DNA from 4 places in the Pantoea sp. E956-1 genome. Region 1 is predicted to be linked to each of the others. Evidence: predicted binding sites of a transcription regulator. Region 1 holds the regulator's gene; each other region holds the start of a gene.
The links. Region 1 encodes Fur, which represses iron uptake genes when iron is present. Its sites were predicted from a motif close to ATAATAATGAGAACNACTATCAA; they were not measured.

Region 1 (2,201 bases):
CAGAGGACTTCCTGGCGGTCATTAATCCTGAGTCACTGACCATCAAAAACGGCTTTGTTGAACCCAGCCTGCGCGATGTGGAACCGACAACACCGTTTCAGTTTGAACGTGAAGGTTATTTCTGCGCCGACAGCGTTTACTCTAAACCGACACAACTGGTGTTTAACCGCACCGTCGGTCTTCGTGATACCTGGACTAAAACGGGCGAATAAATTTTTTGAGGCCGACCTCATAAAATGACAAAAGGGCGATTTATCGCCCTTTTTTATTGCCCCGATTTTTACCATCGCCGACGTTTATTCTGCACTAACCACAACCGGTTCAATACCGCCTTGTGGGAGTAATCTGAGTTTAAAAAAATTAATCAATTTCAGGATGTGAATTGGCAGCTTTCAGGTAGGCTATCGGCTCTCAGAGGTTGCAAAGCGGGTTACAGAAGGAAAAAAAATGACAGTTCTCGCCCAGGAAGCCAAACACAGTGTCGTCGTTTTACATCAGCTCATTGAACGTATTTTTAATCAGCCAGCCGGATCTGACGACAGTTTCCAGCTGCTGATGTCCTACTTTCATCCTGAATTTCGCATGGTGACCCCAAAGGGCAAAGAGTACAATCTGAATGAGGTCGAGGAGCTTTTCCAGCAGTTGCAAGGGCAGCGGGAAGGGATGCGCATTGCCACCTGCGAACATGTCATTCTCTCTCATCATGAAAAAGAGATCGTCGTACAGTATCGTGAAATGCAGATGATGAACGGCAATAACCAGAGCCGCATTTCGCTGGCCATTCTGGATTGCAGCAGCTCCATTCCACGCTGGCGCTATCTGCAGGAGACGCTGGTCGCCTGAGTTGAGGGCAGAAAACAGACGAAAAAAAACCGGTGAATTCACCGGTTTTTTTGTTTCAGGCCGCGCCAGCGTTACTGGTCGTGCAGCGTTTCGTCTTCACGACAATCGCCCAGCGTACAGTGTCCATAGAGATAGAGGCTGTGGTTGGTCAGCTTGATACCATGGCGGGTCGCGATTTCACGCTGACGCGTTTCAATCGATTCGTCGCTGAACTCGATAACCTTGCCGCAATCCAGGCAGATCAGGTGATCGTGGTGATGCTGCTGCGTCAGTTCGAAGACAGACTTGCCGCCTTCAAAGTTGTGACGAGTCACAATACCGGCATCATCAAACTGGTTCAGAACACGGTAAACGGTCGCCAGGCCAATCTCTTCGCCAATGTCGATCAGGCGTTTATACAAATCTTCCGCACTGACGTGATGGCACTCAGGTTCCTGAAGCACTTCCAGAATTTTCAGTCTGGGCAGCGTTACTTTCAGGCCAGCCTTCTTTAATGCGGTGTTGTTGTCAGTCATGCGGATTTTGTCCTGTTACTAATATTCACTTTTGTGGCTTATCGCCTTGAATGTCGATCTGTGCTCATTCTCATTTGCGTCTCATTATAGAACTGAAGCGATGAAATGAAAACCAGAGGGCGTGTCTGAATCATCATGGGCTATTGGGGATTCGTCACCGGGCCGGGGAAGATTCTGACAGAGGTCTGTTAGCACATCACTTAGTCTTGCCGCCTGAGAAAATAAGCGGAAGATCGATGCGGGTATTCTACAGATTAAACGGAGAAAGTTAAAAAAATGTGGCTATTATTTCTATAGGCATTTTCATTGCCTCAATGTGAGCTGGCGCTCACATTGAGTCGGGCAGGATCAGGCTTCGATGATCTCTTTCAGCTGCAGTTCATCAAAAATCTGCTTAACCCATTGGTCAACACGCTGGCTGGTCAGCTCAGGCTGGCGATCTTCGTCAATGGCCAGGCCCAGGAAGTGGGTGTCATCGGCCAGGCCTTTCGAAGCTTCGAAGTGGTAGCCTTCAGTTGGCCAGTGTCCGACAATCACGGCTCCGTGCGGTTCGATAATGTCGCGAATCGTGCCCATGGCATCACAGAAATACTCTGCGTAATCTTCCTGGTCGCCACAGCCAAACAGCGCAACCAGCTTGCCGTTAAAATCGATCTCTTCCAGCGTCGGGAAAAAGTCATCCCAGTCGCACTGGGCTTCGCCGTAGTACCAGGTCGGAATACCCAGCAGCAGGATATCAAACGCTTCCAGATCTTCTTTTGTGCTTTTTGCGATGTCATGGACTTCTGCAACATCTGTACCCAGCTGTTTCTGGATCATTTTTGCAATGTTTTCGGTATTGCC
Region 2 (2,201 bases), on a different contig from region 1:
GCTGACGTTCAAATGGCTCCAGTCGCTGAATCAGCGCCTGAGCACGCTGATGCGGGAAGCCGCTGAGCGCCGGTGTCGGATGCAGCAGACAGGCCAGTGACAGCGCATTTTCGCCATCGTCCAGCACGTCACCCTGAATCTGCGTAGCGAGATGCCACAGTGTTGCGGTGGTCAGCAGTGAAGGCGTCTCGGGGACCGACAGCAGGCGGCTGCGCGGCTGCAGCGTCGCACGCATCGCATCCGTGACCAGCTTATGCTCATGACGATCTTTTGCTGAGTGCATCAGGCTGTCGCCAGAGGCCTGGTCATGCTGCGGATCGCGATGACGCGGCGCTGAGCCAGCCAGCGGACAGGAGCTGAACTGGCGGCCCTGCTTACGAATCATCAGCTCCGGGCTGGCGCCAACCAGCGCGCCGCCATCTGGCAGCGGCAGATGAAAGTGGTAGCTGTTAGGGTTCTGCGCCACGATGCGCTGCATCAGGGCGGCCGTATCAACCGGCTGTTCCGCCACGATATCCATCAGCCGCGACAACACCACTTTATCCAGATCGCCGCGCTGCGTGGCAGCCACTGCCTGCGCAACCATGTCGATGAAAATGTCATGTTCCGGCACCGCCGTGCGGCGACGCACCTGCGGCAGTTCAGCCTCAGCCAGAGAGGCACTGGCGTTGAGATCGTCACGGTTGAAGGTCTGATACGACTCAGGGATAAACAGCGCAGCGGACTGATCCACGTCGAAGGGGATTGCGCCCACCAGAATGGGATGGGCAATGCCCTGTTTTCTGGCTGAAGCAAAATGGTGCTGTAGTTGCTGCTGAAACTCCCCTGTCAGCTGCTCACCCTGCCTCACCGGCGCGGTAAGGGTAGTAAAACAGCCCTGTGTGGTCAGGCTTTGCCAGGGAGAGGTAAACAGAAAGCCACGGCAGAGTGCCGGGAAATCCTGCAACAAGGGATGTTCAAACGCCAGCGATTCCACCATAATTTCCACCTATAAATGATAAGATAACTAATAATGATTATCATTTGTATTGTGGGCCAGTAACCTACGTTGATTAGCCGAAAGTGTCAATAATTACGCGGCGGTTCAGCTGGCATTGCCGGTTAAATCAGCACAAATGGTCTCTCTCTTTTTCCAGGTAAACGTGGACGAAAATCTATGAGCAAACATGGTGTCACATCGGCGATAGCGCTGTTTTTACTGAGCATTAGTCTGTTCAGCGTTACTGCTGCTGCCCAGACCGGCTGGCCGCGTACCGTCGCCGGGACAAAAGGCAATATCACGCTGACCCAGGCACCCATGCGTATCGTTTCGACCAGCGTTACTCTGACAGGCTCGCTGCTGGCGATTGATGCGCCGGTCGTCGCCAGTGGCGCAACCGCACCCGGCAGTCGGCTGGCTGATAAGCAGGGATTCTTCCGTCAGTGGGGCGAAGTGGCCAAACAGCGCGGCGTCAAACGTCTCTACATCGGTGAGCCCAGTGCCGAAGCGATTGCTGCTGAAGCGCCAGACCTGATTGTGGTCAGTGCCACCGGGAATGATTCGGCGATCAAACTGGTCGATCAGCTCACGGCGATTGCGCCGGTGCTGGTGGTGAATTACGACGATAAAAGCTGGCAGCAACTGGTGACGTTGCTGGGCGAGGCGACCGGACATGAAGCGGAAGCTGCCGCCCGGAAAGCTGAGTTTGATGCGCGAGAACAGACCCTGAAAGCGAAACTGACCCTGCCGCCGCAGCCGGTTTCAGCGATGGTGTGGAACGGGGATGGCCGGGCAGTCAATCTGTGGACGGATGCGTCGGCGCAGGGGAAATTACTGCAGCAACTGGGCTTCACCCTGGCGACGCCGCCGGCCACTCTTCAGTCGGGTCACAGCATGGGACAGCGTAAAGATATCCTGCAACTGTCAGGGGAAAATCTGGCGGCAGGCCTTAATGGTCAATCATATCTGCTGTTTGCCGCTGAAGAGCCCACCGCCGCACAGGTGATGAGCAACCCTTTCCTGTCGCAGACCCCAGCGGTGCGCGCAAAAGCGGTCTATGCGCTGGGGCTGGATAGCTTCCGGCTCGACTACTACAGCGCCAGCAATTTGCTGACGCGGCTGGAGACGCTGTTCGTTAAATCATGATCCCGTTTCCGCCGGGGCAGGCGGTTGATAGCGACGCAGACGTGCCATCAGCAGCCACATGATGATGCCCAGCACG
Region 3 (2,201 bases), on a different contig from region 1:
GTGGTCAGCGTCGCCACATCACGTGGTCGGGTGTTCTGATAGGCCACGCGCACACCCGGCACGATGGCCGCCCGATGTCCGTCAGCATCGAAGCTGATGGTATCCTGCAGATAACTACCCACGGTGTAGCTGCGACTGTCAGCCTGCGGCTGCATAATCGCAGTAAAAGCACTGGCGGGTGGTGACTGACGGAAAGGTCGTTCAGTATCCACCAGGCGCGCATTCAGCCCGGCACTCAGTTCATGTCGCCCGACGCTTTTAAGCGCGCGGGTGTCAAAACCGTAGCTGTCGCTGTTGTAGTCGGAATAAACGGTTTGCCTGGCGGTGGCACTCGACGGCATGCGGGTGTTGTCATGCGCCTGGGTCTGCTGCCAGTAAACGCGGGTCGTCAGGCTGTCGATCAGATCATTGTAAGGCGTGTATTCATCCGCCAGGCTGATGCCCCAGCGGCGGGTATCACTCTGCTGCTGCGCCGTTCCCCAGACTGTATTGCCTGAAGTGCTCCAGCTGTCGTAATGGCTGTGGTGGGTTTTGTGATAGTAATCGACCGTTGCGCTGAGCTTGTGAGCATCATTGGGCTGCCAGATGCCGGAGGTCATAAAGGCATCGGAGTGCCAGTTGGCGGGATACGCATCCAGCGTGCCGCTGTTATTACGGGTTTCCTGGCCGTCGCGGCGGCTGTAAACAAAGATGCCGCGCAGTTCATCGTCACCGGCAGCGGCGGTGATGCCGTTATGCCAGCTGCGACTGGATGAGTCATAGTCGCTCTGATAACTGAACGCGGTCGCTTTTCCGGGATGCAGGTAATCGTCGGGAGATTTATTACGGAACGAGACGTTGCCGCCAATCGAGGTGTTCGGCTGATCCACTGCTGTGGCACCCTTCTCAATCTCAATACGGCCAAACATATAAGGATCGATGTAATCGCGGCCAATGCCAAAGCTGTCGAGACCTGCGCGTCCTACATAGCTGCGGCCAGTGGCCTGCGGCAATGGAATGCCATCTACATCCAGACCGACGCGGTTGCTCTCGAGGCCACGAATGTTGTAGCCGGTATAACCGGCCCGATCAAAACCGCTCTTACCGGCTGATGAACCACCACGGGTACCGGTAGCACTGATTAGCGGTTCATAGCGCATGATCGATCCAAAGTCAGTGGCACCACGCTGTTGCAGATCGCTGGCAGAGAGCGAGGTTTTACTGCCTGCCGTTTTTTTGATTTCCGGTGCCGTCACCGTCATTACCGGTTCGGCACGGCTGCCATAGCGGTCAGAAAGGGTTAGCGTGGCAGATTCACTGCCCGCAGCATAAGTGCAGGTGGTATTGATGAAAGTGGCGAGCAACGCCAGTTGAGTCTGACGCGGTTGCGTCAATCTCCGAAAACGTGGTGACATAGGCGCGAATTACCTGATTAATTGTTAGTATTCGCTCACTTGCTTGCTGGCAACAGTAAAACGGCTCCGCATAAACGCCGTGAAAAGTCAGAACATCATGCTGGTGTAGTAATTATCGCCCGGAATTTAATGCAAGTGATAATCATTATCAATCTTATTTACATTTAGATATAAACCACAGCGCACAAATTGTTAACCCGAATGCATTGGCATTTATCAACACGTAAAGGAATAGAGTTATGGCGCAAAAACCTGTGGTTGTTATTCACTACTGTATGCAATGCAACTGGCTGATGCGGTCAGCGTGGATGGCACAGGAACTTCTGCATACCTTCGCTGAGGATCTGGCGGAGGTGACGCTGAAACCGGGCACCGGCGGTATCTTTGAGATTACGCTGGATGAGCATCTGCTGTGGGAACGTAAGCGGGATGGTGGCTTCCCGGATGCGACCACGCTGAAACAGCGTGTGCGGGACATCTGCTTCCCGGATCGGACGCTGGGTCACATCGACAAGCACAAAACTGAAGTCAGCTAAGTCCGCTATTAGCTGTGGGTGATTTTTTCTGCCGCGTCGTGCAGCGCCTTAATCAGCGTCTGCAGCGCGGCTTCTGAGATATCTTCCTGCGCAAGCCGCCGGTTCAGCGCGACTTTCAGTCCATGAATCGCCTGCTCAACAGCAGGAATGCTGCGGTTATTGACCAGAATCGCCAGCGTAGAAAGACGTGTAATCAGGCTGGTCACCGTTTCACGGTTCTCCGCCAGCTGCGCCTCTCCCGTTGCCGTCAGGCGGTAGGCTTTACGCGTTG
Region 4 (2,201 bases), on a different contig from region 1:
TGCCGCCAAACTGATCGCGCACCGGCTGGGTCGCTTTGACGAAGTAGTCGCGGTCCGTCTGCTGGAAGGTGACGCCACCTGCCTTCATTTTGGCGATCGACTCTTCGGTATAGGTCGCCCAGAGCTGACGCTCCTCATCCTGCGCCTCTTTGCCGAGCTTCTTCAGCAGTGCCTGATCCTCGGGTTTCAGGCGATCCCAGGCGCGTTTTGAAAACAGGATCATCTCTGGCTGGATAAAGTGGCCGCTGAGGGTGTAGTACTTCGCCACCGGCATATAGTTATGAGCGACAAAAGTAGGCGGATTGTTCTCGGTGCCATCGACCACGCCGGTCTGCATCGCACTGAATACTTCACTGACGCCCATCGCCACCGGATTCGCGCCCATCGCTTTCAGCGTTGCCAGCGAGATGGCGCTGTTCTGCACGCGGATCTTCATGCCTTTGAGATCTTCCGGTTTTGCCAGCGGCTTTTTGGTGATCATGTTGCGCTCACCGGCATCGGTCCAGCCCAGGAACACCATGCGGGCGTTGGGATCTTTATCAAACTTGTCGGCAATCTCGCGGCCTATTTCGCCATCCAGCACTTTGTGCATGTGGTCAATGTCGCGGAAAATGTAGGGCAGGGTCAGCACGCTGGTTTCCGGGGCAATTGAAGTGACCGGTGCCAGCGACACGCGGATCATGTCGATTGCGCCCAGCTGCACCTGTTGCAGCGTCTGATCTTCATCTCCCAGCACGCCACCGGCGTAGAGTTTCATCTCCAGCCGTCCATCGGTGGCCTGTTTCAGTTTGTCGCCCATGTGTTGCAGGGCGACCACGGTGGGATAACCGGCAGGCTGGACTTCAGCCACTTTGATCACCTGTGCCGTGGCAGTCGCGCTCATCATCACCGCCAGGGCACTGGCCAGGCATGTTTTCGTCATTCTCATTATTTTATCTCCCGCTGAGGTAGGACGGCGTCCGGCGTCGGGGGCTAACCGGAGAGGACCGTGTGGAGCCAGCATAGTGAAAATGCGCGCCAGTAAAATGCGGCAATGCTGATTGAATGAATGCCATCACATTTTGAAACGATGTTTTAATAAATTTTCATGCGGCTTCACATTTTCGAAACATCCTTGCAAAAAGTGTTTAAACCTGGCTAATTGCGGGTGAATGGCAGCGATCATCTTTGTAAATACTAATGAGAACTACTATCAATTCGCCGTCGTTTTGCTATTATTCGCGCTTGTCTCGCATCCCTGAATCAGAAGTTGGAGAAGCAGCGTGGTAGCCAGTGATTTGATGCAAACGGACCTCTCCGTTTGGGGCATGTATCAACATGCCGATATCGTGGTAAAAGTGGTCATGATTGGCCTGTTATTGGCCTCAGTGGTGACCTGGGCGATCTTCTTTGGCAAATACGCCGAACTCAGCGCCGCTAAGCGCCGCCTGAAGCGCGAGCATCTGGCGCTGGGCGAAGCCCGCAATCTGAATGACGCTGCCCGCATTGCCCAGTCGTTTACCGGTCACAGCCACAGTGTGGTGCTGCTGAATGATGCGCAGAATGAACTTGAACTGTCGGCTGGCGTGGAAGATACCAACGGGATCAAAGATCGCACCAGTTTCCGCCTTGAGCGCCGCGTTGCTGCGTTCAGCCGCCATGCAGGCCGGGGCAATGGCTTCCTGGCGACCATCGGTTCGGTTGCGCCGTTTATCGGCCTGTTCGGCACCGTATGGGGCATCATGAACAGCTTTATCGGCATCGCTAAAACCCAGACGACGAACCTTGCGGTTGTTGCACCGGGTATCGCCGAAGCGCTGCTGGCGACCGCGATTGGCCTAATCGCTGCTATTCCGGCGGTGGTGATCTACAACGTCTTTGCCCGCATGATCGCCAACTATAAAGCCTCGCTGGGTGATGTCGCCGCTCAGGTGATGCTGCTGCAGAGCCGTGATATCGATCTGGGCATTGTCGCCACTGATGTTCCGCGTCCTGCGACGGCTCAGAAACTGCGCTTAGGGTAAGTTCTTATGGCAATGCGATTAAACGACGATCTGGAAACCGATGGTGAAATGCATGAGATCAACGTGACGCCGTTTATCGACGTCATGCTGGTTCTGCTGATCATCTTTATGGTGGCCGCGCCGCTGGCCACGGTCGACGTACGCGTCAATCTGCCCGCCTCAACCAGCGCGCCGCAGCCGCGCCCGGAAAAGCCGGTT

Region 2: AC0T7J_RS14515 (isochorismate synthase) is a predicted target of Fur. The motif match lies at 1,007-1,029, and genes of this name have one in related genera.
Region 3: AC0T7J_RS13570 (TonB-dependent receptor domain-containing protein) is a predicted target of Fur. The motif match lies at 1,524-1,546, and genes of this name have one in related genera.
Region 4: exbB (tol-pal system-associated acyl-CoA thioesterase) is a predicted target of Fur. The motif match lies at 1,174-1,196, and genes of this name have one in related genera.

Annotation. Positions count from the first base shown of each region.
Region 1 is NZ_CEUYZP010000002.1:105,348-107,548, forward strand. It holds gene glnS (glutamine--tRNA ligase) at 1-212, shown strand, start outside; gene AC0T7J_RS07980 (hypothetical protein) at 448-843, shown strand; gene fur (ferric iron uptake transcriptional regulator) at 915-1,358, opposite strand; gene fldA (flavodoxin FldA) at 1,707-2,201, opposite strand, start outside.
Region 2 is NZ_CEUYZP010000005.1:77,270-79,470, forward strand. It holds gene AC0T7J_RS14515 (isochorismate synthase) at 1-979, opposite strand, end outside; gene fepB (Fe2+-enterobactin ABC transporter substrate-binding protein) at 1,157-2,125, shown strand; gene entS (enterobactin transporter EntS) at 2,120-2,201, opposite strand, start outside.
Region 3 is NZ_CEUYZP010000004.1:219,152-221,352, forward strand. It holds gene AC0T7J_RS13570 (TonB-dependent receptor domain-containing protein) at 1-1,394, opposite strand, end outside; gene AC0T7J_RS13575 (Rdx family protein) at 1,634-1,930, shown strand; gene AC0T7J_RS13580 (PadR family transcriptional regulator) at 1,939-2,201, opposite strand, start outside.
Region 4 is NZ_CEUYZP010000004.1:275,144-277,344, reverse strand. It holds gene AC0T7J_RS13820 (TRAP transporter substrate-binding protein) at 1-928, opposite strand, end outside; gene exbB (tol-pal system-associated acyl-CoA thioesterase) at 1,281-2,003, shown strand; gene exbD (TonB system transport protein ExbD) at 2,010-2,201, shown strand, end outside.